4 regions of the Streptomyces sp. NPDC006314 genome follow, and region 3 is predicted to be linked to each of the others. Evidence: riboswitches for the same ligand, from Rfam matches in the RefSeq annotation. Region 3 holds a riboswitch; each other region holds the start of a gene.

Region 1 (7,790 bases), on a different contig from region 3:
TGGGTGAGCATCGAGGTCAGCGAGGGGCTGCCGGAGGCCTGGGCGAGCGTCTCGTGGAACCAGGCGCCGAGCGAGCGCAGATCCTCGCTGTTACCCCTCCTGGCCCGCTCCTGGCCCAGCCGTACCAGGCCCCGCAGCACCTTGAGATGGGCCTCCGTGCGCCGCTGTGCGGCCCGCGCGGCCCCGAGCGGTTCCAGGAGCATGCGCATCTCCAGCAGGTCGGCGGCCTCCTGCTCGGTGGGCTCGGCCACGCACGCGCCCGCGTGCCGGCGGGTCACCACGAAGCCCTCCGCCTCCAGGGTGCGCAGGGCCTCGCGGACGGGGACGCGCGAGACGCCGTAGCGGCGGGCCAGGACTTCCTCGGTGAGGCGGCTGCCGCGCCCGTAGACACCCGCGACGATGTCGTCCCGGATGGCCGTGCACACCGAGTGCGCCGGAATACGCATGACCGACCTCCGCCTTAATCCCCGTGAAACGTCGACGATGGACGTGTGTTCCGTGACTCTATTGCAATGAGCGGGAATTTCCGACGGCGGGCCGGAATCCATGGATATTTTTTGGACAGCGGATCCGGCGGACACTGCGAAAAACGGCGAAAGCCCCGGCTCGGTGAGCCGGGGCTTCGCATGCCGTGCGCGGGGGCGTCAGACGTTCACGCCGTGCTCGCGGAGGTAGGCGACGGGATCGATGTCGGAGCCGTAGTCGGGAGTCGTACGGGCCTCGAAGTGGAGGTGCGGGCCGGTGACGTTGCCGGTGGCGCCGGACAGGCCGATCTGCTGGCCCGGGGTGACCTTCTGGCCCACGGTGACACCGATGGACGACAGGTGGCCGTACTGGGTGTACATGCCGTCGGCCATCCGGATCACGATCTGGTTGCCGTACGCGCCGCCCCAGCCGGTGGAGACCACGGTGCCGGAGCCGACCGCGTGGACGGACGTGCCGCTGGCCGCGTGGAAGTCGATGCCGGTGTGCGACCCGGAGGACCACAGGGAGCTGCTGGCCCGGTAGGCGGTGGAGACGAAGGAGTGCGCGATCGGGCCGACGAAGGCGTTCAGGCGCTTGCGTTCGGCCTCGCGGGCTGCGCGGGCCTGGGCCTCACGCTCCTGCTTGACCTTCTCCGCGGCCGCCTTGGCCGCGGCCTCCTCGGCCGCCTTCTGCTGGGCGGCCTGCTTCTGGGCGGCGGCCTGCGCGTCGATCTGCTCGGCCACGTCGTCGCTCACGGTGAGGACGGGCGTGAGACCGGTCTGCTCCGCGGGGTTCTCGGCGGCGAGCGCCGGAGAGGCGGCGAGGGTGCCGATGACACCGGTGGTGGTGAGGGCCGCGATACCGGCCGCCTGAGCGGTGGTCCGCTTGACCCGGCCGGGCTTGCGGTGCTTCCCGGTGGCGCACATGAACGCCATGAAGTGGCTGGTCCTTTCCTTCCCTCTCGCCTACCGGGTTAGCTGACGGGTTCGGAGCAGGAAGGTCTCCTACGGGCCCCCTCGCGCTCGCGCGGGCGCCCGATTCACCCCAGGGACGATGGGTCCCCGGCTCCCCTGGCTCGCGCCGTACGGGGACTCGGCGATGACTGTCCGGTGCCGCGGGTGCGGCGCACTGCCTGACGAACAGCCCGGATGACGCTACGAAAGCCTGCCTTCAATCCTCAAACGAATCCGGGATTTTGTAGCGCATCCCACAGGGCAGACAGGCAACCTCCGCCCCAAATCGGGCATCTGTGGGAGCGAGTGGAACAGCAGAGGGCCCTGACGACCCATAGGTCGTCAGGGCCCCACGCGCGCGTGCCGCTACTCCGCGGCGACGACGGTGACTTCGCCGATGCCCAGCGCCTCGACCGACGCCTTGATCTGGGCCGCGTCACCGACGAGGACGGTCACCAGCCGGTCCACCGGGAAGGCGTTGACGGCGGCCGCGGTGGCCTCCACCGTGCCCGTCGCGGCCAGCTGCTGGTACAGCGTCGCCTGGAAGTCGTCGGGCAGATGCTGCTCCACCTGGTCGGCAAGGGTGCTCGCGACGGCCGCCGCCGTCTCGTACTTCAGCGGCGCCACCCCGACCAGGTTCTGCACGGCGACGTCCCGCTCGGCGTCGGTCAGGCCCTCGGCCGCGAGGGTGCGCAGCACCTTCCACAGGTCGCCCAGCGCCGGGCCGGTGTTGGGGGTGTCCACGGAGCCGCTGATGGCGAGCATCGAGGCGCCGGTGCCGTCCGGGGCGGACCTCAGGACCTGCCCGAAGGCGCGCACGCCGTAGGTGTAGCCCTTCTCCTCGCGCAGGACGCGGTCCAGGCGGGAGGTGAGGGTGCCGCCGAGGCAATAGGTGCCGAGCACCTGGGCGGGCCACACGCGGTCGTGCCGGTCCGGGCCGACCCGGCCGATGAGCAGCTGCGTCTGGACGGCGCCGGGCCGGTCCACGATGACCACGCGCCCGGTGTCGTCGGCGGTCACCGGCGGCACGGGCCGGGGCTCGCCCGGGGTGCCGTTCCACGCGCCCAGGGTGTCGCCGAGCAGCGCGTCCAGGTCGACCCCGGTGAGGTCGCCGACCACGACCGCGGTGGCCGTGGCCGGGCGCACGTACCGGTCGTAGAAGGCGCGTACGGCCCCCGCGTCGATCTTCTCGACGGTCTCCTCGGTGCCCTGGCGCGGGCGGGACATACGGGAGGTCGCCGGGAACAGCTCCTTGGAGAGTTCCTTGGCCGCCCGGCGGGCGGGGCTGGCCAGCTCGTGCGGGATCTCGTCCAGGCGGTTGCGGACCAGTCGCTCGATCTCGCTCTCGGCGAAGGCCGGCGCGCGCAGGGCGTCGGCGAGCAGGCCGAGGCCCTTGGGCAGGCGGGAGGCGGGCACCTCGAGGCTCAGGCGCACACCGGGGTGGTCGGCGTGCGCGTCCAGCGTGGCCCCCGCGCGCTCCAGCTCGGCGGCGAACTCCTCGGCGGAGTGCTTGTCCGTGCCCTCGGAGAAGGCGCGCGCCATGATCGTGGCGACGCCGTCCCGGCCGGCCGGCTCGGCGTCCAGGGGCGCGTCCAGCAGCACCTCGACGGCGACGACCTGCTGGCCGGGGCGGTGGCAGCGCAGCACCGTCAGGCCGTTGTCGAGCGTGCCGCGCTCAGGGGCCGGGAACGCCCACGGCCTGGCCTCGCCCGGCTGCGGCTGGGGGTGGAAGTCCATTGCGGCGAGCTCGGTCACTTGGCCGTCTCCTCGTTCTCGTTACCGGCCTCTACGGTCGCTTCCTGCTCCGGATCCTCCGGGATCTCGGCGTCCTCGACGGCCTCCGGGGACTTCGGCTCGTAGACGAGGACAGCGCGGTTGTCGGGGCGCAGGCGGGCCTTGGCGACCTCCTGCACCTCCTCGGGGGTCACCTCCAGGACGCGCTGGACGGCGGTGAGGGCGAGCTGCGGGTCGCCGAACAGGACGGCGTAGCGGCACAATTCGTCGGCGCGGCCGGCGACCGTGCCGAGCCGGTCCAGCCACTCGCGCTCCAACTGGGCCTGGGCGCGCTCCATCTCCTCCGGCGTAGGGCCCTCCGCGGCGAACCGGGCCAGCTCCTCGTCGATGGCGGCCTCGATGACCGGCACCTCGACGTCACCGGAGGTCTTCACGTCCAGCCAGCCCATCGAGGGCGCGCCGGCCAGGCGCAGCAGACCGAAACCGGCCGCGACGGCCGTACGGTCGCGGCGCACCAGCCGGTTGTACAGGCGGGAGGACTCGCCGCCGCCGAGGACGGTCAGGGCGAGGTCGGCCGCGTCCGCCTCGCGCGTGCCGTCGTGCGGCAGCCGGTAGGCGGCCATCAGGGCGCGTGCGGGGACCTCCTCGACGACGACCTCGCGCAGCTGCTCGCCGATGATCTCCGGCAGGGAGCCGTCGCGGGGCTGGGGCTTGCCGTCGTGGGACGGGATCGACCCGAAGTACCTCTCGATCCAGGCGAGGGTCTGCGCGGGGTCGATGTCGCCGACCACGGAGAGCACCGCGTTGTTCGGCGCGTAGTAGGTGCGGAAGAACTGGCGCGCGTCCTCCAGGGTGGCCGCGTCCAGGTCCGCCATCGAGCCGATGGGCGTGTGATGGTAGGGGTGGCCCTCCGGGTACGAGAGGGCGGTCAGCTTCTCGAAGGCGGTGCCGTAGGGCACGTTGTCGTAGCGCTGGCGGCGTTCGTTCTTGACGACGTCCCGCTGGTTCTCCATGGACTCGTCGTCGAGGGCGGTGAGCAGCGAGCCCATGCGGTCGGCCTCCAGCCAGAGGGCGAGCTCCAGCTGGTGGGCGGGCATGGTCTCGAAGTAGTTGGTCCGCTCGAAGCTGGTGGTGCCGTTGAGCGAGCCACCGGCGCCCTGCACCAGCTCGAAGTGGCCGTTTCCCCTGACCTGCGCCGACCCCTGGAACATCAGGTGCTCGAAAAGGTGAGCCAGGCCGGTACGGCCCTTGACTTCGTGGCGGGAACCGACGTCGTACCAGAGGCAGACCGCCGCCACCGGGGTCAGGTGGTCCTCGGAGAGCACCACGCGCAGACCGTTGGCCAGGCGGTGCTCGGTCGCTGTCAGGCCCCCGGAGCCTGCCTCGGCTGTGGTCGTGTGACCCATGGGCATGTACGTCCCTTCGCGAGCGGAGGCGGTCGTCGAAACCGCGGTTTTCCTGCCGTTCCTGCCACTGTATGCAAAGCGTGCGGGGCCTCGGTGAAGTTCCCGCGGGACGTACGCCCAGAGCGGATCGCGTAGCCTGCGTCAGGCGTGCCGTGGGGCGGCTCTCCGGCACCGGGCGGACACCTCTCCGGCACCGGCCGGGCCGGCGGAGACCGGGTCGTGGCCCGGGCTGTCAGTGCCGCGGTCCACAATGGTCCGCGTCAGATCCGTCAATCGCTTCAGCAAGGAGCCGGCAGCGATGGCCCGCCGCAGCACGAAGACCCCGCCGCCCGACGACTCGTTCGAGGAGAGGATCCTCGACATCGACGTCGTGGACGAGATGCGTGGCTCCTACCTCGAGTACGCGTACTCGGTCATCTACTCGCGTGCCCTGCCGGACGCCCGTGACGGCCTCAAACCGGTGCACCGCCGGATCGTCTACCAGATGAACGAGATGGGCCTGCGCCCCGAGCGCGGCTATGTGAAGTGCGCGCGCGTCGTCGGCGAGGTCATGGGCAAGCTGCACCCGCACGGCGACGCGTCGATCTACGACGCCCTGGTGCGCATGGCGCAGCCCTTCTCCATGCGCGTGCCGCTGGTCGACGGCCACGGCAACTTCGGCTCGCTGGGCAACGACGACCCGCCGGCCGCCATGCGGTACACCGAGTGCCGGATGGCCGAGGCGACGAGCCTGATGACCGAGTCGATCGACGAGGACACGGTCGACTTCACGCCCAACTACGACGGCCAGGAGCGGGAGCCGGTCGCGCTGCCGGCCGCCTTCCCCAACCTGCTGGTCAACGGCTCCTCGGGCATCGCGGTCGGCATGGCGACGAACATGGCCCCGCACAACCTGCGCGAGGTCATCGCCGCCGCCCGGCACCTGATCAAGTACCCGAACGCCGACCTGGACGCGCTGATGAAGCACGTCCCGGGCCCGGACCTGCCCACCGGCGGCCGGATCGTCGGCCTGGACGGCATCCGGGACGCGTACGCGACCGGCCGCGGCACCTTCAAGATGCGCGCGACGGTGTCGGTGGAGACCGTGACCGCCCGCCGCAAGGGCCTGGTGGTCACCGAGCTGCCGTTCACGGTCGGCCCCGAGAAGGTCATCGCGAAGATCAAGGACCTGGTCAACGCGAAGAAGATCCAGGGCATCGCCGACGTCAAGGACCTCACCGACCGCGAGCACGGTCTGCGCCTGGTCATCGAGATCAAGAACGGCTTCGTGCCCGAGGCGGTTCTGGAGCAGCTGTACAAGCTGACGCCGATGGAGGAGTCCTTCGGCATCAACAACGTGGCCCTGGTCGACGGCCAGCCGCTCACCCTGGGCCTGAAGGAGCTGCTGGAGGTCTACCTCGACCACCGCTTCGACGTGGTCCGGCGCCGCAGCGAGTTCCGCCGCGGCAAGAAGCGGGACCGGCTGCACCTGGTCGAGGGTCTGCTGACCGCGCTGGTCGACATCGACGAGGTCATCCGGCTGATCCGGTCCAGCGAGAACTCCGCGCAGGCCAAGGAGCGCCTGATGGAGCGCTTCTCGCTGAGCGAGGTGCAGACGCAGTACATCCTCGACACGCCGCTGCGCCGGCTCACCAAGTACGACCGCATCGAGCTGGAGGCGGAGAAGGACAAGCTCACCGCGGAGATCGAGGAGCTGACCCGGATCCTGGACTCGGACGCGGAGCTGCGCAAGCTGGTCTCGGCCGAACTGGCCGCGGTGGCCAAGAAGTTCGGCACCGACCGGCGTACGGTCCTGCTGGAGTCCGCGGGCGCCCCGGTGGCCGCCGTGCCGCTGCAGGTGGCCGACGACCCGTGCCGGGTGCTGCTGTCCTCGACGGGCCTGCTGGCCCGTACGGCGACCGACGAGCCGTTCCCGGAGGCGGCCGGCGCGAAGCGCGTCAAGCACGACGTGATCGTCTCGGCGGTCCCGGCGACCGCGCGCGGCGAGATCGGCGCGGTGACCTCGGCGGGCCGCCTGCTGCGGATCAACGTGGTCGACCTGCCGCAGCTGCCCGAGTCGGCGGCCACGCCGAACCTCTCGGGAGGGGCGCCGCTGGCGGAGTTCGTCTCCCTGGAGGACGACGAGACCGTGGTCTGCCTGACCACGCTAGACGAGTCGTCCCCGGGCCTGGCGCTCGGCACGGAGCAGGGTGTCGTCAAGCGTGTGGTGCCCGACTATCCGTCCAACAAGGGCGAGTTGGAGGTCATCACACTCAGGGAGGGCGACCGGATCGTCGGCGCGGTGGAGCTGCGTACCGGCGAGGAGGACCTGGTGTTCATCGCGGACGACGCGCAGCTGCTGCGTTTCCAGGCCTCGATCGTCCGCCCGCAGGGCCGCCCGGCGGGCGGTATGGCGGGCATCAAGCTCACCGAGGGCGCGAAGGTCATCTCCTTCACGGCGGTCGACCCGGCCGCCGACGCGGTGGTGTTCACGGTGGCGGGCTCGCGCGGCACACTGGACGACTCCGTGCAGACGACGGCCAAGCTGACGCCGTTCGACCAGTACCCGCGCAAGGGCCGGGCCACCGGCGGGGTGCGCTGCCAGCGGTTCCTGAAGGGCGAGGACTGCCTGGCGCTGGCCTGGGCGGGCCCCGCTCCCGCGCGCGCGGCGCAGAAGAACGGCACCCCGGCGGAGCTGCCGGAGCCGGACCCGCGCCGGGACGGCTCGGGCACCTCGCTGCCCAAGACGGTGGCGGTGGTCGCGGGGCCGGTGTTCTAGGCGGTGTCCTGGCCGGTGATCCAGGCGGGCGGATCCTCGAGATCCGCCCCGTCCGGGTCGGCCGCCTTCCCGGGGTCCGTTTCCCGCGGTCCCTGTACGTAGCGCAGGACGCCCCACATGCCGTGCTCGTCGGCGTGCGGGGCGTCGTTCCCGCACGCCTTCAGTTCCTGGCCGAGGGCGTCGGCGTCGATGCCGGAGCCGATCAGCACGAGCTGGGTGCGGCGGGCGTCGGCGGACGTCCAGGACTCGGGGTAGAAACGGAGGAACCGGCCGACGGCGTGCACGGCGTACCGGCCGTTCGGGTCGTACGGCCCGAAGTCGACGTACCCCTTGATCCGGTACAGCCCCTCGGGCCGGCTGTCCAGGAACCGCATGAGCCGCCGGGGCTCCATCGGCACGTCGGAGGTGAAGGACACGCTTTCGTAGCCGGCGTGCAGGTGCTCCGTGTGGTCGTGGGCGCCGCGGTCATGCAGG
Region 2 (7,790 bases), on a different contig from region 3:
CGTGAAGACCTCGTCCGCTGTAGGACGTCCGCAGTCGCGGACCTCCTACAGCGCCATCGAGGTCGGCATCCGCGAGGGCACCGCCGCCCGGCTCGACGTCAGCTCCGACGAGGCGGTTCAGAGCCGGCCGATCATGCGGTTGAAGAGGTTGCGTCGGCGGCTGCGTGCCAGTCTCCGTACTGGCGTCGTCGCCGGGTGGGCGTTGGTCCCGGCCGACGCCCGGGCCCGACCGACGCCTCGCAAGCCGTTCGTGGCACCGGCACACCCAACCGGCCCCGGTCCGTGCGGGCGTCCTGTCTCCCGGGTGACCGAAGGTGCCGCCGACCCCACTCGAACAGCCCGAGGAAACGGGTCCCTTCGACGCCGCCCTTCCCAACGGATTAGGGTGACCGCGTGGCGAGAGTGCGGTTGAGCGTGGCCGAGCGGCGGGAGGAGCTGCTGCGGGCCGCCATCGAGCAGATCGAGGCGCGGGGCGTGGCGGCGGTCAGGATCGCCGACGTGGCCGCGGCGCTCGGGGTGAGCAACGCGCTGGTGCTGTACCACTTCTCGACCAAGGAGAAGCTGGTCGCCGCCGCGTTCACCTACGCGGCCAAGGACGATCTCACGCGTCTGCGCAAGCTGCTGGGGCGCAGGACGTCCGCGCTGCGCCGGCTGCGGGCGGCGGTGCGCTGGTACGCGCCGACCGGTCAGGCCAAGGGCTGGCGGCTGTGGATCGAGGGCTGGGCGGTGGCCCTGCGCGAGCCCGCCCTTCGGGAGGTCACCCGGGACCTGGACAAGCAGTGGAAGGCGGCGATCGCCGAGGTCATCGCCGAGGGCGTGGCGGCGGGCGAGTTCACGTGCGCCGACCCGGCCGGTGCCGCGCTGCGGCTGACCGCGTTGCTCGACGGGCTCGCGGTGCAGCTGACGTCGTACCCGGGCGGGGTGCCGCGGTCCCGGGCGCAGGTGTGGGTCGACGAGGCGCTCGCCCGGGAACTGGGGCTGGACCGGCAGGCGTTGACCGAGCGGGAGCGGTGAGCGCTCCACACGGGTCGGACGCGATCGTCGTTTGTACCGGTTGACCGGCCGGTCGGCCGACTCCGCCCCGGCCCGGCTCGCCGACCGGCTCGGCCGTCACCTGGATCGCCGGTCGGACACAGCCGCGGTCTGGAACGACGCCCGGATACGGCCCTGCCCCGGATCACGGCATGCGTGGTCCGGGGCAGGGCCGGCGGCGTCAGGCCACGGAGGTGATCCGCAGCTTGATGTCGTCCGGCGACAGGGTTCCCTTGGCCGTCACATGGTCACCGGAGGACTCGCCGCGCAGCCGTCGGCCGATCCACGGGACGAGGTACTCGCGGGCCCACTGGACGTCGTCGCGGCGGACCTCCAGGGTGCCCCGGGGCGGCAGCGGCGGCCACGGCTGCTCCGGGTCGGCCGGGACGTCGAGGCCGAGGACCTGCCCGGCGCGCAGCGCCACGCGGGTGTGCCCCTCGGGTGAGAGGTGGAGCCGGTCGTTGTCCCACGCCCGGCGGTCCTGAACCGACTTGAGGGACCACAGGTCGAGCACGGGACAGCCGTACCGGTCGGCGATCGCGCGGACGTGCCCGTTGTAGGTGGCGATCTTGCCGCGCAGGTGCTTGAGCACGGGAACGCCTCGGGTGTCGAAGCCGGTCGTCACCATCACCGTGCCCGCGACCTCGGCGAGCCGGGCCACGGCGCGCTCGAACCGCTCGGCCACCTCGTCCGGGTCGGTGCCGGGTCGGATGATGTCGTTGCCGCCGGCACAGAAGGAGACCAGATCCGGGGCCAGTCTCACGGCCTTGGGGAGCTGGTCGGCCACGATCTGGTCCAGCAGCTTCCCGCGCACGGCGAGGTTGCTGTATCGGAAGTCGCCCTCGGGACGCCGGTCGGCGAGGAGTACGGCGAACCGGTCGGCCCAGCCCACGAATGCCCCGTCGGGGCCGAGGTCGCCGACGCCCTCGGTGAAGCTGTCCCCCACCGCCACGTACGACCCGATCACTGATCTGTTGTCATTCTTCGAATCGTCTGCCACGTCGGACCATGATTCACCTTCGGATGTGGCTTACGCGACCGTAGGCCGGGGTTGACTACCGGTGAGATGAGACACCCTTAAATAGTTTGCCAATTCAGGAATTCGGCTGCCCTCGGACGTGTTGGGTATGTGATCGCCACACCCGGAAGCCGGTGGCACTGAAGTGGATCCGCACGATCCGGAAAGCGAAGTACCCACCGGCCGGTTCGGGACGAGCAGGGGCTCCGCGCGGATCGCCTCCCCTGTCGACACTCCGGGCGGGACCGCCACATGGCCGCAGGGAGCCGGACCATGCCCGGACACACCGAAGGCCGGACCCGGGGATCGTGGGTCCGGCCTTCGGAGGCGTGTCAGGCGGGGAATGCCGGGCGGGGCGGTCCTCAGCCGACGGCCACGCCGTGCTGGCGGAGGTAACCGAGCGGGTCGATGTCGGAGCCGTAGTCCGGCGTGGTGCGGATCTCGAAGTGCAGGTGCGGGCCGGTCACGTTGCCGGTGGCGCCGGACAGGCCGATCTGCTGGCCCGCGGTCACGGTCTGGCCGGCCGAGACGGAGAGCTGCGAGAGGTGGGCGTACTGGGCGTAGTAGCCGTCGTTGAGCTTGATGACGACCTGGTTGCCGTAGGCGCCGCCCCAGCCGGCGGAGACGACCGTGCCCGCGGCGACGGCCTTGAGGGAGGTACCGGTCGGGACGACGAAGTCGACCCCGGTGTGGTGGCCGCTGGACCACATGCTGCCGGCCACGTGGTAGCCGGTGCCGATGGTTGCGCCGGTCACCGGGAGGGTGAAGCCGGTGGCGGTGGCCGTGGAACCGGAGGACTTGGCCGCCGGGGCCGCCTGCGCCGGGGAGGGCTTCGAGGCCGCCGGCGCCTGCTGCGGGGCGGACTCGGCGCGGGTCTGCGCGGCCTTCTTGCCGAGCGTGAGTTCCAGGCCCGGGCGGATCAGCGCCGGGTCGGCACCGATGGCCTGCCGGTTGTCGTCGTAGAGCTGGTGCCAGCCGCCGCTGACGTGCTGCTGGTCGGCGATCGCCGAGAGGCAGTCGCCGGACTTCACCGTGTAGGTGCGCACAGCGGAATCCGGTTGCGCGGCCGCCTTCTTCACCGTGGCGGGAAGGGACTGCACGGTCTTTCCGGAAACTGACTGCGCGGGGGTGGCGGCGTGCGCTCCGGTGGCCCCGATGAGCGGGAGGGCCAGCGCGGCGCCGCCGGTTCCGGCGACGGCGAGGGAGCGGGAGCGGGAAAAACGCGGGGTCTTGGGACGTCGGTGCTTACCCTTAGCGGGCATGGCGCATTCCTCTCCGACGCCTGCGAGGTCAGCTGTCGGGTTCGGGCTGGAGCTGCCCGGCCGCGTTGGATCGCGACTTCACCCCTAGCCTGTCGCGGAGACCGGACAGGCAGTCGTACCTGGTGGGTCCCCCGCTCCTGCCGAACGCGGGTCAAGTGTGTGGGGACTCCGGGCGGCGGCAGGATTCGGCGTTCCGTCCGGATTGGTGGCGAACGTAGGCGAGCGAGACCTACGGAAACAAGCAGCCGGTCCCCGCCGTTCGCGTTTCCGGAGACCGAAGGCGGACCGGCCCGGTCACCCTGCGTGAATTCCCGCCCTCTGCGCCCTTCATTTTCCCTTCACTTCTTGAGAATTACGTGGACATGACGTGCGACGCTCGGTCACCGATATGACCCTCCTCACGCGTCACCCACCACCGGCCCTTACAAGGCGGCGAGTTGTAACGAAGCCGCCAATTCGGGCAGAAGGCTCAGATGCGGCACAGTCGGAGAACCGTCGCATCCAGGTCTCCCTTCAGGCCGGTGCGCAGCCCATGGTGCAGCAAGACGGCTCCTCGAAACACTTCGCCCGTTTCGCGGCATTCATACGATGCTGTCGGGTCGAGTCCACGCAACCGCACCGCCGGCACCGGTTCGCCGTAGCTCTGCGCCTGCAGCCAGGCGAGGACCACCGCCTCGTCCGCGAGGACGTACTGGACGGCGCTCAGGCCGCCCGCCGGGGGGCGCAGCCGGTACAGCTCGCCGCGCTGGACGACCGGGCGGATCTCCTTGTACAGCTCCACCCACCGCCGGGCCTCGGCCAGTTCCTCCTCGCTCCACTCCGTGAGGTCACCGCCGACACCGAGAACGCCGGCCATGGCGCTGACGAAGCGGAACCGCAGCGAGCTGACCCGGCCGTTGAGCTGTGTGTTCGGGCTGTCGGTGACCCAGGCGGCCATCACCCGGGCGGGGTGGATCTGGGTGAAGCCGTGCTGGATGGCGAGCCGGTCCAGCGGGTCGGTGTTGTCGGACGTCCACACCTGGTCGGTGCGGCTCATCATCCCGAGGTCGATCCGGCCGCCGCCCCCCGAACAGGACTCGAAGGCGACCCCGGGGTGCGCCGCGCGCAACCGGTCCAGCAGCGTGTACAAGGCCCGGACGTGGTCGGCCCACAGGCGCTGCGGGTACGGCTCACCGGGCCAGCCGGCGTCGGTGAAGCAGCGGTTGAAGTCCCACTTCACGTAGTCGATCGGGGCGTTGCTGAGCAGTGCGTCCAGCTGCCCCCACAGGTATTCCCGGACGTCCTCGCGGGCGAGGTTGAGGACGAGCTGGTTGCGCAGTTCCGTCCGCTTACGTCCCGATTGGTACTGGACCCAGTCGGGGTGGGCGCGGTACAGGTCGCTGTCCGGGTTGACCATCTCGGGTTCGACCCAGATGCCGAACCGCATGCCGAGGCCGTGCACCCGGTCGGCGAGAGGCTTGAGGCCGTGCGGGAAGCGGTCGGGGTTCGGAGTCCAGTCGCCGAGCCCGGCGCGGTCACTGGTACGGGCGCCGAACCAGCCGTCGTCCACCACGAACAGCTCGACGCCGATCTCGGCGGCACGGCGGGCGAGGGCGGCCTGCTGCTCCTCGGAGATGTGGAAGTTCGTCGCCTCCCAGGAGTTGAAGAGGACGGGCCGGTCCTGCTCCGCGTCCGGGATGACGTACGCGCGCTGATAGGCGTGCCAGACACGGCTCGCGCCCCCGAAGCCGCCGTCGCTCCACAACCCCGCGAAGACGGGGGTGGTGTACGACTCCCCCGGCTGCAGGAGCAGCAGGCCGGAGTCGTCGTAGCCGGCGCCGCCGGTGATCTGTACCCGGGCGTCCGGGAGTTGGGCGACGGCGATGCGCCAGGAGCCGGACCAGCCGAGCGCGCAGCCGTAGACCTCGCCGCGCTCCTCGGTGGCGTCGGTGTCGAGCGCGACCCAGGGCAGGTGCTGGTGGCCGGTGTGGCCGCGGCGGCTGCCGATGACCTTCTCACCGTAGGTGAGGGGGGCGGTGGTGAGCCGGGACTCGGCGGCCCATCGGCCGTGCAGCTGGGACAGCCGCCAGCCCTCGCGGTCGGGCAGGGTCCAGGTGGCGGCGTCGGCCCGCAGCAGCTCCACGAGCGCGTGACCGCCGTTGCCGAGGGTCACCCAGCGCTCCACGACGTCCCCGCGCGTCCGGTAGTGGAGGGTGATCGCCAGCCCGTCGTCCTCGAAGCGCAGCCGCAGCTCGTCGCCCTCCGCCTCGTACGCCTGGAAAGCCCACTCCGTGCCGCGGCGCTCGACCGTTCGCACGGACAGGGCGGGGCGGACGAAGCGGGGGCCGCCCTCGACGGGGTACTCCTCGCGGCCGTCGAGCGGGGATTCGAAGGGCCAGTAGCCGGGCAGGGGGCTCACCGCCAGCGCCTCGGCGTCCGCGAGCGCGATCCGCGGGCCCCAGTGGAGGTGGAGCAGCTCGTCCGCCTCGGTGAGATGCAGGGCATAACTGCTGGTGGGCCCCGACAGGAGCCAGGTACGACCGTCTTCGGCGATGTCCACCATCGAGACCTCACAGCTGTCAACAGATCCGCTCAATTGCGAACATCATCAGCTGTGCGGCCCCAGGTGACAATGCCTGTGGACAACTCATTGCCCGAGGAAAGCAATGTCGTATGGTCGACGGAGCGCCCGTCGACGAGCCGCGCCGGCGGGGCCGACCGGGAGGAGCCCCCGTGACGCAGCAGGTCCCGTCGACCGAGCCGGAGCTGGCCGGAGTGCGCAATTTCCGTGACGTAGGCGGACTGCCGACCGTGGACGGACGGCGGGTGCGGCACGGTGTGCTGTACCGCAGCGGGCACCTCGCGCACGCGACCGAGGAGGACGCGGCCTTCCTCTCCTCCCTGGGCCTGCACACGATCTTCGACTTCCGTAACGCGGCCGACCAGAGGCTGGAGGGACCCGACGTCGAGCTGGCCGGCGTGCGCAATGTGAACCTGCCGCTGAGCGACCCGGCGGACGGCGCCGAGTTCTGGAAGATGGTCCGCGACGGCGACCTCGAGCAGTTGCGCGCGATCCTGGACGACGGCAAGGGGGCGGCCCGGATGATCGCCTCGTACCGGACGATCGTCAAGGAGCGCACCGCCGAGCACTCCCGGGTGCTGCACGCGCTCGCCGAGGACAGCGTGCCCGCGCTGATGCACTGCGCGGCCGGCAAGGACCGCGCGGGCATCTCCATAGCCGTCACGCTGCTCGCCCTGGGGGTGGAGCGCGACGCCATCGTCGCCGACTACCTGGAGTCCAACGCCAAGCACCGCCGCTACCGGATCCGGCGCAACGGCAGCGCGGACACCGCGTACATCCCCGAGGTGATGGAGCTGCTCAGCCCGCTCTTCGACGCCCGGGCCGAATACCTCGAGGCGGCCTTCCACAGCATCGAGGAGACCTGGGGCGGAGCCGACGCCTACCTGGAACAGGGCCTCGGCCTCGCCACCGAGACCCGCGAGCGGCTGCGCGAGCGCCTGCTGGACTGACCGGACGCGAGTCCGCGGATTGCCCGGATGCGCGGATTGCCCGGATGCGCGGGCGCGTAGGTCCACAGGGCCGGGGGGCAAAGGCCGTCCGTGGGGTCGGCCTACGCTGCCCGCATGTGGAAGGAGATCGCAAGCACGAGGACGACGGCCGGCGGTGGGTCGAGCGCGATCTTCGAGACTACCTCGGCCGGCCCGCGGGGACGACTGGTACCGGTAACCGTCGTGAGCAGAACGAGCGGGGCTGCCACCGACAGGAGGGCAGGAGCCCGCCGGGCACCGTAGGGTCACCGGTCCGTGGAGCGAGTTCCGCCCAGCGCTACGCGGGCCCGTGATTCCGCGCCGCCTCGCCGGGTCAGCCCTTGGCGCCCACCGCGAACAACAGGTAGAGGAACGCGGCCAGGACATGGCCGAGCGCGATGTAGATGAGCAGCCGGATCCACAGGGATCGGGGGAACTTCTCCTCGAAATCGCTCATGGCAGCTCTCCGGTCAGCGGCCCCAGGCACAGGGTGGCCGTGGGGCTCTGCAGCAGGGTGTGGACGAACAGCAGCTCCACGCCGTCGTGATCCTCGGCGGCGAGGCGGTGCGGGGTGAGGGAGTCGAAGTGCGCGCTGTCGCCGGGCGCGAGGAGGTGCGCGGTGTCGCCGAGACGCAGCCGCAGGCGCCCCTTGAGGACGTACAGCCATTCCTCGCCCGGGTGGACGCGCACGATGTCGCCCTGGGAGCCGTACGGCACGCGCACGCGCAGGGCCTGCATGCCGCGGCCGGGCGCCCCGGCCTGGACGTATGTCCAGCCGCCCGCCCGGGTCGGCTCCATGTCGGCGGCCCGCACGATCGCGTCCCGGTCGGCTACCGTCTCGCCGAGGAGCTCGGAGACGGTCGTACCGTAGACACGGGCGAGCGCGAGGAGCATCGGCAGCGAGGGTTGGCGGTGTCCGGTCTCCAGGCGGGAGAGGTGGGCCGGCGAGA
Region 3 (7,790 bases):
TGCGCGTTGTCACCGGCGGCCCAGATGTAGTCCGTGCCCTTGACCTGGAGGGTGGGCTCGCAGTCGACGTGGCCGCGCGGGCCGAGGGGCAGTCCGAAGCGGGCCAGGGCCGGGTTCGGCTTGACGCCGGCGGTCCACACGATGGTGTTGGAGTCGACCTCGAGGCCGTTCTTCAGCACCACGTGGCCGTCGACGCAGGAGTCCATGGAGGTGGAGAGGTAGATCTCCACGCCCCGGCTCTCCAGGTGCTCCTTGCCGTACTGGCCGAGCTTGGGACCGACCTCGGGGAGGATCTTGTCGGCGGCGTCGACGAGGATGAAGCGCATGTCCTCACGGGACACGTTCTTGTAGTACCTGGCCGCGTCCCGGGCCATGTCCTCGACCTCGCCGATGGTCTCCGCACCCGCGAAGCCACCGCCGATGAAGACGAAGGTGAGCGCCTTGCGGCGGATCTCCTCGTCGGTCGTGGAGTCGGCCTTGTCCAGCTGCTCCAGGACGTGGTTGCGCAGGCCGATGGACTCCTCGATGCCCTTCATGCCGATGCCCTGCTCGGCGAGGCCGGGGATCGGGAAGGTGCGGGAGACCGCGCCCATCGCGATGACCAGGTAGTCGAAGGGCAGCTCGTACGCCTCGCCCACCAGCGGGGCGATCGTGGCGACCTTGCGGTCCTGGTCGATGGTGGTGACCCGACCGGTGAGGACCTCCGCCTTCGGCAGCACGCGTCGCAGCGGGACGACGACGTGGCGAGGGGAGATGCTGCCGGCGGCGGCTTCGGGGAGGAAGGGCTGGTAGGTCATGTACGACCGGGGGTCGACGACCGTGACGGTCGCCTCTCCGTAGCGCATCTTCTTGAGAATGCGCCGAGCTGCGTACAGGCCTACGTACCCACCGCCTACTACGAGGATCCTGGGACGCTCCGTGGTGCTCATGCCATCGAGTATCCACCCGCCTCGGGGGGGCTGCTCGTGCGCCCCTTCACAAGGTTCGGCAGGGCCTGTGCTAAACTCCGCGGCCCGCGTGACGCAGGTCATGCGAGCGGCAGGGAACCGGCGGCCGGTTCGCACCGTTGTCAATGCCGCGTGAGCTGCCTCTCCGTGCCGATCGGCCCCCCGTGAGGGGCCCCGGCCGGGGGCCCCGCGTCCCCCTCGGAAAGACCCGCGCGACACCCTCGCGAGCCCTCTCGGAGGGCCGTTCGGCGCCCTGACGGGCCTATGAGGGCCCTCGAATCCCCGGCCGCGGCCGAATTCCTTGTGAAGAACTTCACGAACTTTTCCGACGGCACGTCACCGGCGCTCCCGGATGGCCGCTCACACGTTATCCAACCTGCTCACCGGAGGCGACCGGCCAGTAGCAAACAGACCGGAAAGCGACCCCTGAGACGCCGGTGCCGAACGCGGTTCACGCCACCGACCACGCGATGCCGTCGAGGATGTCGTGCTCGCTCACCACGACCTCCTCGGCACCGATCCGCTCCATGATCGCAAGGAGGACGAGGGCGCCCGCGCCGATGACGTCGACCCGGCCCGGATGCATGGACGGCACCGCGGCGCGCTCGGCGTGCGTGGAACGCAGCAGCCACTCGGTGATCTCGCGGACCCGGTCGTGGGAGACGCGGGAGTGGTGGATGCGCGCGGAGTCGTACTCGGGGAGGTCCTGGGCGATCGCGGACACGGTGGTGACCGAGCCGGCGAGGCCGACCAGGGTGTGCGCCTCACGCAGCGGGACCGTCTGCTCGGCGAGGTCCAGAGCGGCCTCGATGTCGGCCCTCATGGCGGCGATCTGCTCCTCGGTGGGCGGGTCGCTCACCTTGCCGTCGTGCAGCAGGTGCCGTTCGGTCATCCGCACACAGCCGACGTCCACGGACCGCGCGGCCCGTACGTGGTCCTCACCGACGACGAACTCGGTGGAACCGCCGCCGATGTCCACCACCAGGTAGGGCTTGGTGAGGTCGTCGCGGCCCTTGAGTTCCTTGGTCGCTCCCGTGAAGGAGAACTCGGCCTCCCGGTCACCGCTGATGACCTCCGGCTCGACCCCGAGGATGTCGACGACCCCCCGCACGAAGTCGTCCCGGTTCTCTGCGTCCCGGGAGGCGGAGGTGGCGACGAAGCGGAGCCTCTCGGCGCCGTGCTCCTTGATGACCTCGGCGTACTCACGGCAGGCGGCGAAGGTCCGCTCCAGCGCCTCGGGCGCGAGCCGGCCGGTGCGGTCGACACCCTGGCCGAGCCGCACGATCGTCATCCGCCGGTCCAGGTCCACGAGTTCACCCGTCTCGGGGTTCGCGTCCGCGACCAGCAGGCGGATGGAGTTCGTACCGCAGTCGACGGCGGCGACGCGGGTCACTTCTCGTCCTCCTCGACCGGCCCGGCGGAGAAGTGGCCCGAGCCGTCGTCCGTCGTCTCCGTCCGCCGCCCCTCGCCCGACGGCGGCTCGGGCAGCGTCACGCAGGCGCCCTTGCGCCACCACTCCGGCAGCATCGCGAGGGCCTCGTCGCCGAGCGGATTCACGCCCGGCCCGGCGGCCAGCGAGTGGGCCACCAGCACGTGCAGGCACTTGACCCGGTCCGGCATGCCGCCCGCGCTCGGGAAGCCCTCCAGGACCTCGATCTCGTCCCGGCGCCGGATGTAGTCCTCGTGCGCGGCCCGGTAGGCGGCGGCCAGTTCCGGGTCGCTCTCCAGCCGTTCCGTCATCTCCTTCATGACGCCGTTCGCCTCCAGCGTGCCGATCGCCGAGGCGGCGCGCGGGCACGTCAGGTAGTACGTCGTCGGGAAGGGCGTGCCGTCGGGCAGCCGGGGTGCCGTCTCCACGACGTCCGGCTGACCGCACGGGCAGCGGTGCGCGATGGCCCTCAGGCCCCGCGGCGGGCGGCCGAGCTGCTGCTTGAAGGCCTCGACGTCCGCGTCGGTGGGCTCGGTGCGCGGAGTGGGCGGCGGAGGCGTTTCCATGACTGCTTTCAGAGTGGCTTTCTGTCGGTCACCGGCCGGGTGGCCGGCTTACTGGTCGGAGGCGTCGGACTTGTCGACCCCGTCCCAGACGTTCGCGTACCAGGGCCGGTGGGCGGCCCCGAGGTCGGCGCGGGACTGCTTGGCCGCGTCCGGGTCGATGACGACGTATCCGGTCTCCCCGGGCATCACATAGTGCAGCCGGTGCCGGATCTGCTGCTGGGCGTACGCGTCGTCCTGCCAGCGCGCCTTGAGGTCGCGCAGCTGTTCGACGCGTTGGCGGGCCTGCTCCTGCTGCCGCTGCAGATGGGCGATCTCGGCGCGCTGGGAGACGTACTGCCGCATGGGATAGGCGAGCGCGACGATCATCGTGCACAGCACCAGCGCGAGCAGCGCCGCGCGGCCGGTGAGCCGGGAGCGGCGGGCCTGCCGCTTGGTCTGGGAGCGGTAGACCCGGGCCGCCGTCTGCTCGCCGAGCAGCCGCAGCCTGGTCGCGGTGGAGAACCGGTCACGGTCCTTCACGGCCATCTTCCCGCCTCCCGTTCACACGCGCGTACGTCCCCGCACACGGTACGGGACCGGGTACGGGGACGTACGTACGACTGGCTAAGGCGTGACCCGGGATGGGTCAGCCCTTGAAGCGCGGGAACGCGCTGCGGCCGGCGTACACCGCGGCGTCGTCGAGGATCTCCTCGATGCGCAGCAGCTGGTTGTACTTGGCGACGCGCTCGGAGCGGGCCGGGGCGCCGGTCTTGATCTGGCCGCAGTTGGTGGCGACGGCCAGGTCGGCGATGGTGACGTCCTCGGTCTCGCCGGAGCGGTGGGACATCATGCACTTGAAGCCGTTGCGCTGGGCCAGCTCGACGGCGTCCAGGGTCTCGGTCAGCGAGCCGATCTGGTTGACCTTGACCAGCAGGGCGTTGGCCGCGCCCTCCTCGATGCCGCGGGCGAGACGCTCGGGGTTGGTGACGAACAGGTCGTCGCCGACCAGCTGGACCTTGTCGCCGAGCTTCTCGGTGATGATCTTCCAGCCGGCCCAGTCGTCCTCGAACAGCGGGTCCTCGATGGAGACGAGCGGGTAGGCCGCGACCAGCTCCTCGTAGTACTCCGTCATCTCGGCGGCGGAGCGCTCCTTGCCCTCGAAGAGGTACTTGCCGTCCTTGTAGAACTCGGAGGCGGCGACGTCGAGCGCGAGGGCGATCTGCTCGCCGGGGGCGTAACCGGCTTCCTTGACGGCCTCGAGGATGAGGTCGAGGGCCTCGCGGTTGGAGCCGAGGTTCGGGGCGAAGCCGCCCTCGTCGCCGAGGCCGGTGGACAGGCCCTTGCTCTTCAGGACCTTCTTGAGGGTGTGGTAGACCTCGGTGCCCCAGCGCAGGGCCTCGGAGAAGGACTCCGCGCCGATCGGGGCGATCATGAACTCCTGGATGTCCACGTTGGAGTCGGCGTGCGAGCCGCCGTTCAGGATGTTCATCATCGGCACCGGCAGCAGGTGCGCGTTCGGGCCGCCCAGGTAGCGGAAGAGCGGCAGGTCGCTGGCCTCGGAGGCGGCGTGGGCGACGGCGAGGGAGACGCCGAGGATGGCGTTGGCGCCGAGGGAGCCCTTGTTGTCGGTGGCGTCCAGGTCGAACATCGCCTGGTCGATCAGGCGCTGCTCGGTGGCGTCGTAGCCGACCAGCTCCGGGCCGATCTGCTCGATGACGGCGAGGACGGCCTTCTCGACGCCCTTGCCCTGGTAACGGTTGGGGTCACCGTCGCGCAGCTCGATGGCCTCGAAGGCGCCGGTGGAGGCGCCGGACGGGACGGCGGCACGACCCGTGCTGCCGTCGTCGAGGCCGACCTCGACCTCGACCGTGGGGTTGCCTCGGGAGTCCAGGATTTCCCGGGCTACGACGACGTCGATGGACGGCACGAGCATCTCCTTCTTGGATGTGACGCTGGAAGTGCGGGGCTGGCTGCCTTACGGCTGTGCCTTGCGACTAGAGCCTAACCGTCCCCGGGGCGTCGGCCACCGACCGACCGCCCCGTGGACAAGCCGACGGTACCTTTTGTTTCTACCTGAAACAAAGGGGGGTGGGGGGAAGGCAGCAAAAACCCCGCCCCGGTGCGTACGGGGGAACACGCACCGGGGCGGGGAGTCAGTGGGGACGGGGGACCCTCACGAGGCCTTCAGCGTGCCCGCGCCTGCGGTGAGGGTCGGCGCTCCCGGCCGGGACCAGCGGTCACTTCAGGTGCAGCTGCTGGCCCGGGTAGATCAGGTTGGCGTCCTCGACGATGCCCTTGTTCAGCTTGAACAGCTTGTCCCAGCCGCCCTGGACGTGGTGCGCGGCGGCGATGGAGCTGAGGGTGTCGCCCTTGACGACCTTGTACTCGCCGTCGCCCTTCTTGACCTTCTTGCCGGTCGGGGTGGTGACGGTCTTGCTCGCGGCCGGACGCTCGGCGGAGCGGGAGGCGGCCTGCTCGTCAGTGGAGCGGGTGCTGGTGCTGGTGCTGGCGCCCGAGGAGGAGCTGTTGGCGTTCGAGGAGCCGCTGCTCGGTGCGGAGCCGTTGTAGGCGGCGCTCGACAGGCCCGTGCCGCAGACCGGCCAGGCGCCCTTGCCCTGGGCGGCGAGGACCTTCTCGGCGACGGCGATCTGCTGCGCCTTGGTGGCCTGGTTGGCCTGCGCGGCGTACTGCGTGCCGCCGTAGGCGGCCCAGGTGGAGGCGGAGAACTGCAGACCGCCGTAGTAGCCGTTGCCGGTATTGATGGACCAGTTGCCGCCGGACTCGCACTGGGCGACGGCGTCCCACTCGGAGGCGGTGGCGGCGGAGGCGTTGCCGGCCGCCATCAGCGGGGCGGCGACGGCGGCGCCGGTGACACCGGCGAGCGCGACGGCTCGGACGGCCTTGGACGGACGACGGTGCTTGCCCTTGCCGGAAAACAGCATGGATCGATCCCCTCACCGACGCCTGCGAGGTGAGCTGTCGGGTTCGGGCCGGTTGAGTTGCCCGGCCGCACTCCCGCTTGCGCGAGGTGCGGCTTCACCCCTAGCCGGTGCCAGCTCAACTGCTGGTCCCGGCACTTACCTTGGGTCCCCCGCTCCTGCCTACGGCGCTTGACGCGACGACTGTTCCCGGGCAACCGCTGGCAGGATTCGGCGTTGCGAATGCCGGGGCTCGTGGTGACGAGCGATCCCGACCGTAGACACGTGATCGGCGGAATTTCAAAGACGATCAGGGCTTCTGAGACTCATCCCACACTTTCACCAAACCGGACATCAGCCGCGAATCAGGGCGTCAACTACCGCTGCTTATCGCCCGTTTCGGTACCGACTTGCAGGGTCTGACCGGCGGTGATGCGGTTCGGGTCGGCACCGATGGCCGCCTCGTTCTCGGCATAGAGCGCACGCCATCCGCCGTCGACCTCAAGGGAGTCGGCGATGGAGGCGAGTGAGTCACCCTCGCGGACGGTGTACGTGCCCGGTTCACGGGAGGCGTGACGGCCGGGAGAAGTGGCGTTCTGACCGTTTGTCACGGTTTCGTCCGCACTCTCACCACGGTGACGTCCGCCAGTGGCGAGGGCGCCGGTGTCGACCAGGCTCCAGGAACCGGCGTTCTGTTGGGAATTGTCCGAGTTGCCGACACTGGGGGTGGCCGTGGGCGCACCGTCACCCCCCTGCGGGTTTCCGGTGTCGGGCAGGGTGGACTTGTCGGACTTGCGAGTGTTGGTACCGGTGGAGCCGGTGTCCGTACCGGGGTCCGTGGCGGCGTCCTCGCCCGGGTCGGGGGTCGGCGTGGCGGCCGGACCGGTGGAGGGGTCCGAGCCGGATTCGGAGCCGGAGCGGGAGTCGGAGCCGGAAGGGGAGGGAGAGGGGGAGTCGCCACCGGAGGAGGGTGACGAATCCGGGAGACCGGACGAGTCGGAGTTGCCGGCCGATCCGGAGGAGTCGCTCGAACCGTCGGTGTCACCGGAGCCGCCGACCCCCGTGTCGACGTCCATGGAACCGGAGTTCGACGTCAGGCCGGACAGCAGGGCGCAGGTGGTCCAGGGGGTGGTGCCCCGGTCGGCGAGGATCTTCTCGGCGACGGCGATCTGCTGCGAACGGCTGGCCTGGTCGGCGCTGTCGGCGTACTGACTGCCGCCGTACTTGTCCCAGTCGTCCTGCGAGATCTGCAGGCCGCCGTAGTACCCGTTGCCGGTGTTCGCGCTCCAGGAACCGCCGCTCTCACACTCGGCCACCTTGTCCCACGTGGTGCCGTCGGCCGCGTGGGCGCTCGCGGCGCCGAGCAGCGGGATGGCGATGGCCGAGCCGGCCACTCCGGCCGCGACGAGGAGGGCCGGAGCCTGGCGGGGGCGACGGTGACGACCGTTCCCGGAGAGCATGCGGAAGCCTTTCGTGCGACAGCAGGACCGGCGCGGCGGATGGAGCCCGTCGCCGCGCTGATGGGTGAACGTATCGGCAGACGATCACTTGTCACAAGTTCATGCCGCGCAGATCACGTGAAGATCACAGAGTTGAACGCCTGTCATGTTTAGCGTTCTACGGCCTGTCGGGTACCGGGGCGAACTCCACGGGCAGGGTGCGCAGGCCGCGCATGATGAGTCCACCGCGCCAGCGCAGCTCGGCCGGGTCCGTGGCGAGCCGCAGGTCGGGCACGCGGGTGAGCAGGGTGGCGAGCGCTGTCTGGCCTTCCAGCCGGGCGAGCGGCGCGCCGAGGCAGTAGTGGATGCCGTGACCGTAGCCGAGGTGCTGGTTGTCGCGGCGGGCGAGGTCCAGCACGTCCGGGTCGGCGAACCGCTCCGGGTCGCGGTCGGCGGCGGCGAGCACGACCAGCACCGGGTCGCCCGGTGCGATGTCCCGCCCGCCGATGGTG
Region 4 (7,790 bases), on a different contig from region 3:
TCTGTCCGGCCTGGCCCATCTCCCGGCGGAGTTGGCCGAAGCGGCGGCCGACGGTCCCGCTCCGACGGGCCCGGTCTCGCACAGCGCCCAGCACCACGACCTCGGCCGGTTCGCCGGCAAGGAGCTGATCGTGATCGGCGCGGGCCAGTCCGCGCTGGAGACGGCGGCGCTCGCGGCCGAGGCGGGCGCCCGGGTGCGGGTGGTCGCGCGCGGGCGCGGCCGGGTCGCCTTCGGCGCCCCGCCCTGGGACCAGCCCAGGTTCCGCCCCGAGTCCCCGTTCGGCCGTGCCTGGTCGCTGTGGGCGCTCAGCCGCTACCCGCACCCTTACCGCTACCTGCCCGAGACCACCCGTCACTACCTGGTCCGCCGGGTCCTCGGTCCGCTCGGCGCCTGGTGGCTGCGCGAGCGCTTCGAGAGCAGCGTGCAGGTCCAGGAGATCGAGCGGCTCGTGGCCGCCGAGGCCCCGGACGGCAGCCCCGTCCTCACCGTCCGCTCCCTCGGCGGCCGGACCGGGCGGATCACCGCCGACCACGTCATCGCCGCCACCGGCTACCGCGTCGACATCGCGGCGATGGACTTCCTCGGCCACGGGCTGCGCACCCGGCTCGCGGTGAGCCGCGGCACCCCGAAGCTCGGCCCCGGCTACGTCTCCTCCGAACCCGGCCTGTACTTCACCGGTCTCCCGGCGGCGTCCTCGTACGGCCCGGTGATGCGCTTCGTCTGCGGCACGGAGTTCGCCTCCCCCCGCCTGACGAAACACCTGGCCGCGGCCCACGGCTGACTTCTTCGCGGGGAGGCCGACCACTACGGCGAGAAGCAGTCGTCCGCGCCGGCTCTCCCCGTCTCGCTCACCGACACCTCCCTCCGCAGCACCTCCACCATCAAAGGGGCGGCAGGCACCACTGGGGGCCGAGCAGCACGTAGTGCGGGGAAAGGACGATGAGTCGGCCGGGCGCGGTGTCCGTATTCTCTGATCATGGCACCCTCCCCCGCGTATGCACTGATCGCCACCGACCTGGACGGGACGCTGCTGCGCGGCGACGACACCGTCTCCGACCGGTCGCTGGCCGCGCTCGCGCGGGTGGCGCGGGCGGGTGCCCGGCACCTGGTGGTGACGGGCCGACCGGCCCCGCGGGTGCGGCCCCTGCTGGCCGACCTGGGCTGCACGGGGCTCGCGGTGTGCGGACAGGGCGCTCAGGTCTACGACGCCGCCGCCGACCGCCTGCTGTGGTCGGTCCGGCTGGACCGGGAACTGGCCGAGACCGCGCTCGGCAAGATCGAGGCAGAGGTGGGACAGGTCCACGCGGCCGTCGACCAGGACGGCGTGGACGGGCTTACGCTCATCGAACCCGGGTACCTGATGCCGCACCCGACCCTGCCCGCGGTACGGGTCGGCCGACGCGACGACCTGTGGTGCGAGCCCATCAGCAAGGTGCTGCTGCGTCACGCCGACCTGTCCGACGACGAGTTGGCGGCCGTCGCGCGCGCGGTGGTGGGCTCGCTGGCGACCGTCACCATGTCGGGGCCGGGGACCGTGGAGCTGCAGCCGTGCGGGGTGACCAAGGCGACCGGGCTGGCGCTGGCCGCCGAGCGGCTCGGGATCCGCCCCGAACAGGCCCTGGCCTTCGGGGACATGCCGAACGACATCCCGATGTTCGACTGGGCCGGACGCGGGGTCGCCATGGCCGACGCGCATCCCGAACTCAAGGCGGTGGCCGACGAGATCACCTTGTCGAACGAGGACGACGGCATCGCCGTCGTCCTCGAAAGACTCTTCCCGACCGACTGACCGGGATTTCAGTACGCCGCCGTCGGCCCGGGGCCGGTGCGCGCCGGTCCGTCAGGTGCCGGAGCGCACCGGTCCGCCGAGTGTCAGGCGCCGGCCCGCCGTGGGTCAGTACGCGCCGAACACGTTGTCGATCGACCCGTACCGCGCGGCCGCGTAGTTGCAGGCGGCGGTGATGTTGGCGACCGGGTCGTAGATGTTGAACGACGTTCCGGCCACGTGGTAGGCGTTGAAGGTCGGGTCGATGACCTGGAGCAGGCCCTTGGACGGGATGCCCTTGGCCGCGTTGGAGTCCCAGAGGTTGATGGCCATCGGGTTGCCCGACGACTCCCGGATGATGTTGCGGTAGATGCCGTTGTAGGTACCGGGGATGCGCTTCTCGGCCATGATCGCGAGCGACTCGCGGATCCAGCCGTCGAGGTTGTTCGGGTATCCGGCGGTGGTGGTGGCCGCGGTGGTCGTGGTGCCGGCCGCGGAGGCGCTGGTCGCGCCGATGAGCGGCAGCGCGAGGACGGCGGCGCCGGTGCCGACGGCGGCGAGGGCGCGGACGATGCGGTTGTTCCGGGTGCGGCGGTACTGAGTGGCAGCAGGCATGGGGAAGTTCCTCTCCGTCGCCTGCGAGGTGAGCTGTCGGGTTCGGGCGGGGAGGTGCCCGGCCGCGCCCCGAAGGAGGCACGGCTTCACCCCTAGCCGTTCCGGTGCGGCACGTGCCGTCCGGTCCAGCGGCTTACCTGGGTCCCCCGCTCCTGCCGTACGAATGAGTTCGTCGATGGGTTACGCGGGCGGCGGCAGGATTCGGCGTTCCGCCCGACGGCCCGGAACGTATGCGAGAGCACATGTCGGGAACAAGTACTGGATTCATACAACGCACTATTTGACCTTGATCTGTGCCGTATGAGGCACTTGATCCTTTGCGGTCGCCAACTCTCAACTGGCCGATGCCGCAAGGGGAAAGCGGTCCATGGGCGGAGGGTGCGGCCCATGGCGGCGCGTGACCCAATTCACGAAATAGCAAAATGCAGTAAATCAGACATGGGGGATTCAGGTGATTCGCGCCTGAGTTCGGGTGGCGGTCGAGCCCGTGCCGCAGCGCCCCTCGTTCTCGTAGTGGTGGCGACCTGCGGAGGGGGCGGTGTGCGGAGGGAGGTGGGCCGTCTGGGCGGATTCGGGTGGATGGGGGTGTGATCATGTGCCCGTGGCGCCGGCCGGGGTGGCGATGGCGGGTTCCTCGGCTGTGGCGCGGGCGTTACTCCGCTCACCCCGCGGTTCGCGACAAAACGCGCAGGTTCGGATTAAGTCAGTGAATGTCTCTCCTTACCAGCTCATCGGAACCATATCGGTCACGACCCGATACCGCCCGGGCTGGACCGGTGGGCGCTATCGGTGATCGAAAGGGGACCGGATACGCTGACTTGAGTGATGGCAGCGACCTATCGACAAACCGTGTAATCGCCAGCAGACACCAGCAGACAGGAGACCCCTCGTGACCGTCGTCGGGCCGTTCGGGCTGAGCGTGCGGGACCAGGCTCTGGAAGCCGATGTCCAGGTCGGATTGGCGGCTGTCGAGGAAGGCTTGCTCGAGGCCACCAAGAGCGAGGTCCCGTTCATCACGGAGGCCGCACAGCACCTCGTGCGAGCCGGCGGGAAGCGGTTCCGGCCGCTGCTCGTGATGCTCGCGGCGCAGTTCGGCGACCCCTACGCGCCGGGCGTGGTGCCGTCGGCCGTGGTCGTGGAGCTGACCCACCTCGCCACCCTGTACCACGACGACGTCATGGACGAGGCGGCCGTGCGGCGTGGCGTGGACAGCGCCAACACCCGCTGGGGAAACTCCGTCGCGGTCCTCACCGGCGACTTCCTCTTCGCGCGCGCCTCCCAGATCCTCGCCGACCTGGGCCCCGAGGCGGTCCGGGTACAGGCCCTCGCCTTCGAACGGCTGGTCACGGGCCAGATCCTGGAGACCGCCGGCCCCTCGGACGGCCGTGACCCGGTCGAGCACTACCTGGACGTGCTCGGCGGCAAGACGGGCTCCCTGGTGGCGGTCTCGTGCCGGTTCGGCGCGATGATGTCCGGCGCCGACGACACGGTCGTCGACGTACTCACCCAGTACGGCGAACGGCTCGGGGTCGCCTTCCAGCTCGCGGACGACGTCCTGGACATCGCCTCCGACTCCCACGAGTCCGGCAAGACCCCGGGCACCGACCTGCGCGAAGGCATCCCCACCCTGCCCGTGCTCCGGCTGCGCGAGCGTGCCGCCCGGCTCGGGCTGCCCGAGGACATCGCGCTGTGCGAGCTGCTGGACTCCGACCTCAGCGACGACGCCCGGCACGCCGAGGCGCTGACCGCGCTGCGCGCGCACCCCGCGCTGGAGCAGGCCCGCCGGGACACCGTCCGGTACGCGGAGGAGGCACGGGGCGCGCTGGCGCCGCTGCCGGAGTGCGATGCCAAGGCGGCCCTGCTCGAGCTGTGCGACGCGGTGGTGCACCGCGCCGGCTAGCTCCGCCGGCTAGCCCCGCCGGCCCCGCCGGGGCAGCGCATTCGGACGGTGCTCCTCCCGCACGGTTCCCGCAGCTCGGTCGTACGGCCGCGGTGCGACCCCTACGGGTCGGGGGAGCTGCCGCCCCTGCGTGTCATACCGCAGGCGGACACGGAGTTGCCTCCAAGGTCTGACGCTTCCTCATGGCTGATTTGGTCAGATGGAAACCACAGGAAATCACCACTCCTCACCGATTCGGGTGAGAATGGCGGCTCAGGTGGACCAGCGTGAGGAAAGCCGCCGCCGACGACGGAGGTAAGGCACACATGGCACCGTACGAATCCGACGACGCAGTGGGCGCCGCGTGGGACGAGGACGTGCGCTCCGGCCGCCGCAAGGCCGCCCGGTACGCCGTCCCGGTCGCGGTGGTGGGGGTGGCGGCGGCCACGATCGGGCTGGTCCCGGCGCTCGCCGACTCCGGTGACCCCGATTTGCCCAGGATCAGCGCACAGCAGCTCATCGAGAAGATCGCCAAGTCGGACGTGCAGCAGTTGTCCGGCACCGTGAGGATCAGCACCGACCTGGGTCTGCCCAACCTCGGCGGCCTGGAGAGCGGCATCGCCTCCAGGGCGGCGGAGGGCTCCGGCGACGGCTCCTCCGCCGACCCGCAGTCCAAGCTCACCGAACTGGTCACCGGCTCGCACACCCTGCGCGTGGCGGCCGACGGCCCGGACCGGCAGAAGCTGTCCCTGCTGGAGCAGGGCGCCGAGTACAGCCTCATCCACGACGGCAAGGACGTGTGGGGCTACGACAGCAAGAGCAACGAGGTCTACCACTCCACCGCGGCCGGCTCCGGCAAGGACCGCAAGGCGGAGCCGCCGGCCACGCCCAAGGACTTCGCCGACGAGGCCCTGAAGTCGGTGGACGACACCACGTCCGTCACGGTCGACGGCACCGCGCAGGTCGCCGGCCGCGACGCCTACAAGCTGCTGATCAAGCCCAGGCAGTCCGGCACCACGGTCGGCGCGATCAGCATCGCCGTGGACGCGAAGACGGGTCTGCCGCTGAAGTTCACGCTGACCCCGAAGAACGGCGGCGCAGCCGTCGTTGACGCCGGCTTCACCCAGGTCTCCTTCGCCGAGCCGGCCGCCTCCACCTTTGACTTCACCCCGCCCAAGGGCGCGAAGGTCACCGAGGAGGACAAGGAGGCCAAGGCGCGGGAGCACGCCCCGAAGGCCGGCGAGGACTTCGGCAAGGGCCTGGACGGGGCCACGGTCCTCGGCAAGGGCTGGACGTCCGTCGCCACCTTCGACACCGGCGCCGAAGGCGGCCTGCCGACCGGCGCCCAGGGCGGTGACCTCGGCGGCTTCCTCGGCTCGCTCGGGGACAAGGTCTCCGGCACGTTCGGCAAGGGCACGGTCTTCTCCACCCGCCTGGTCAACGCCCTGATCACCGACGACGGCAAGGTCTACGCCGGCGCGGTGACCAAGGACGCCCTCGTGAAGGCGGCGGACGCGGGGAAGTAACCCTTCCTGGGCACGACCGATCGAGGGGGAGCCGATGGACGCACCGTCCGCCACGCAGCGGGAGGAGCGTGACCCGGAGGACGCGTCGGAGCGTGAACCGGGGGACGCGCGGGCGGGCGTCATCGCCACGCGCGGCCTCACCAAGCGCTACCGCGGCGGACAACTCGCCGTCGACGGTCTCGACCTGACCGTCCCGGCGGGCAGCGTCTTCGGCTTCCTCGGCCCGAACGGATCCGGCAAGACCACCACCATCCGCATGCTGATGGGGCTGATCGAGCCGACCGCGGGAACGGCCCGCGTGCTGGGCCGCCCCATGCCCCGGGCGGCCCGTGCCGTCCTCCCACAGGTCGGCGCGCTCATCGAGGGGCCCGCGCTGTACGGCTTCCTCTCCGGCCGGGACAATCTGCTGCGCTACGACGCCGCCGACCCGACCGCCGACCCCCGCACCCGGCGCGCCCGCGTCGCCGCCGCACTGGACCGGGTGGGGCTCGCGGCGGCCGCGGGCAAGAAGGCGAAGGCGTACTCGCTGGGCATGAAACAGCGCCTGGGTCTCGCCGCCGCGCTGCTCCAGCCGCGCAGGCTGCTCGTCCTGGACGAGCCGACCAACGGGCTCGACCCGCAGGGCATGCGCGAGATCCGCACCCTGATCAGGGAGCTGGCCGCCGACGGCACGACCGTCTTCCTCTCCTCCCACCTCCTCGACGAGATCGAGCAGGTGTGCACCCATGCCGCGGTCATGGCGCAGGGCCGGCTCGTCACCCAGGGCGCGGTGGCCGACCTGGCGGCCGGAGCGCGCGGCCGGCTGGTGGTGACCACCCCGGACGCGGCCGAGGCGGCCCGGGTGCTCAAGGAGCAGGGCGTCGGGGACGTCATCGCCGACGGCGACCGGGTCACCGGCGAGCCGCCGGCGCGGGACCTCGCCGAGGTGAACGCGGCCCTGGTCACCGCGGGAGTGCGCGTCCGGGGCTTCACACTCGAACGGGCCTCGCTGGAGGACGCGTTCGTGGCACTGACGGGGGAGGGCTTCGATGTCGCGGGCTGAGGCGATTCCGGCGCCGGCCGTACGCCGGCCGAGTCCCCTGTGGACCTTCGGGCTGCTGCGCAGCGAGATCGTCACCACGCTCCGCCGCTGGCGTACGCTCGCCCTGCTCGGGGTGCTGGCCGCGGTGCCGGTGCTGGTCGGGATCGCGGTGAAGATCGAGACGGGCGGCTCGCCGGGGGGCCGGGGCGGCGGCGAGGGCCCGGCGTTCATCACCCAGATCACCAACAACGGCCTGTTCCTGGTGTTCACGGCGCTGGCCGCGACCCTGCCGTTCTTCCTGCCGATGGCCGTCGGCGTCGTCGCGGGTGACGCGATCGCGGGCGAGGCGGGCGCGGGCACCCTTCGCTATCTGCTGGTCGCCCCGGCCGGGCGCACCCGCCTGCTGCTGACCAAGTACACGACCGTGATGACGTTCTGCGTACTGGCCACGCTGGTCGTCGCCGGCTCGGCGCTGATCGTCGGCGCCCTGCTCTTCCCGCTCGGTGATCTGATGACGATCTCCGGCACCCGGATCAGCTTCACCGAGGGACTCGGCCGGGCCCTGCTGATCGCCCTGGTCGTCGCCACGTCACTGGTCGGGGTGGCCGCACTCGGCCTGTTCGTGTCGACCCTCACCAACAGCGGCATCGCGGCGATGGCGACCACCGTCGGCCTGCTCATCACCGTCCAGATCCTCGACCAGATACCTCAGCTGCACGCGCTCCAGCCGTACTTCTTCTCGCACTACTGGCTGTCCTTCGCCGACCTGATGCGCGACCCCGTCTACTGGGACGACCTGGTGAAAAACCTGGGCCTGCAGGCCCTGTACGCGGCCGTGTTCGGCTCGGCGGCCTGGGCGCGGTTCACGGCGAAGGACATCAGCGCCTGAGGTCCCGGCGCGCAACTCCCCCTGCCCTCACGCCGTCTCGTACGGGAAGCGCGCGAAGGGCGCGTCCTGCGCGAAGAACGTCTTCGCGCGCGCCA

Evidence for each region. Region 3 has a riboswitch for cyclic di-AMP ahead of ABZ079_RS02475 (transglycosylase family protein). Riboswitches for the same ligand answer to the same signal wherever they lie in the genome.
Region 1: linked by a shared signal. The riboswitch ahead of ABZ079_RS10175 (M23 family metallopeptidase) and the one ahead of ABZ079_RS02475 (transglycosylase family protein) in region 3 are both predicted to bind cyclic di-AMP.
Region 2: linked by a shared signal. The riboswitch ahead of ABZ079_RS14430 (LysM peptidoglycan-binding domain-containing M23 family metallopeptidase) and the one ahead of ABZ079_RS02475 (transglycosylase family protein) in region 3 are both predicted to bind cyclic di-AMP.
Region 4: linked by a shared signal. The riboswitch ahead of ABZ079_RS20445 (transglycosylase SLT domain-containing protein) and the one ahead of ABZ079_RS02475 (transglycosylase family protein) in region 3 are both predicted to bind cyclic di-AMP.

Annotation. Positions count from the first base shown of each region.
Region 1 covers NZ_JBEXRL010000004.1:467,976-475,765, forward strand. The annotation lists gene ABZ079_RS10170 (GntR family transcriptional regulator) at 1-446, opposite strand, end outside; gene ABZ079_RS10175 (M23 family metallopeptidase) at 645-1,400, opposite strand; cyclic di-AMP (ydaO/yuaA leader) riboswitch at 1,413-1,573, opposite strand; gene ABZ079_RS10180 (pitrilysin family protein) at 1,785-3,173, opposite strand; gene ABZ079_RS10185 (pitrilysin family protein) at 3,170-4,564, opposite strand; gene ABZ079_RS10190 (DNA topoisomerase IV subunit A) at 4,857-7,316, shown strand; gene ABZ079_RS10195 (GTP-binding protein) at 7,313-7,790, opposite strand, start outside.
Region 2 covers NZ_JBEXRL010000006.1:416,407-424,196, forward strand. The annotation lists gene ABZ079_RS14420 (TetR/AcrR family transcriptional regulator) at 394-1,014, shown strand; gene ABZ079_RS14425 (SGNH/GDSL hydrolase family protein) at 1,214-1,999, opposite strand; gene ABZ079_RS14430 (LysM peptidoglycan-binding domain-containing M23 family metallopeptidase) at 2,413-3,312, opposite strand; cyclic di-AMP (ydaO/yuaA leader) riboswitch at 3,317-3,480, opposite strand; gene ABZ079_RS14435 (alpha-galactosidase) at 3,782-5,854, opposite strand; gene ABZ079_RS14440 (tyrosine-protein phosphatase) at 6,025-6,822, shown strand; gene ABZ079_RS14445 (DUF6126 family protein) at 7,175-7,297, opposite strand; gene ABZ079_RS14450 (XRE family transcriptional regulator) at 7,294-7,790, opposite strand, start outside.
Region 3 covers NZ_JBEXRL010000001.1:548,511-556,300, forward strand. The annotation lists gene ABZ079_RS02450 (NAD(P)/FAD-dependent oxidoreductase) at 1-929, opposite strand, end outside; gene ABZ079_RS02455 (Ppx/GppA phosphatase family protein) at 1,399-2,340, opposite strand; gene ABZ079_RS02460 (DUF501 domain-containing protein) at 2,337-2,942, opposite strand; gene ABZ079_RS02465 (septum formation initiator family protein) at 2,991-3,467, opposite strand; gene eno (phosphopyruvate hydratase) at 3,568-4,854, opposite strand; gene ABZ079_RS02475 (transglycosylase family protein) at 5,159-5,863, opposite strand; cyclic di-AMP (ydaO/yuaA leader) riboswitch at 5,868-6,040, opposite strand; gene ABZ079_RS02480 (transglycosylase family protein) at 6,217-7,299, opposite strand; gene ABZ079_RS02485 (cytochrome P450) at 7,457-7,790, opposite strand, start outside.
Region 4 covers NZ_JBEXRL010000010.1:182,157-189,946, reverse strand. The annotation lists gene ABZ079_RS20455 (FAD-dependent oxidoreductase) at 1-781, shown strand, start outside; gene ABZ079_RS20450 (HAD family hydrolase) at 977-1,789, shown strand; gene ABZ079_RS20445 (transglycosylase SLT domain-containing protein) at 1,895-2,380, opposite strand; cyclic di-AMP (ydaO/yuaA leader) riboswitch at 2,384-2,565, opposite strand; gene ABZ079_RS20440 (polyprenyl synthetase family protein) at 3,270-4,280, shown strand; gene ABZ079_RS20435 (DUF2092 domain-containing protein) at 4,586-5,785, shown strand; gene ABZ079_RS20430 (ABC transporter ATP-binding protein) at 5,820-6,827, shown strand; gene ABZ079_RS20425 (ABC transporter permease) at 6,814-7,695, shown strand; gene ABZ079_RS20420 (NAD(P)H-dependent oxidoreductase) at 7,723-7,790, opposite strand, start outside.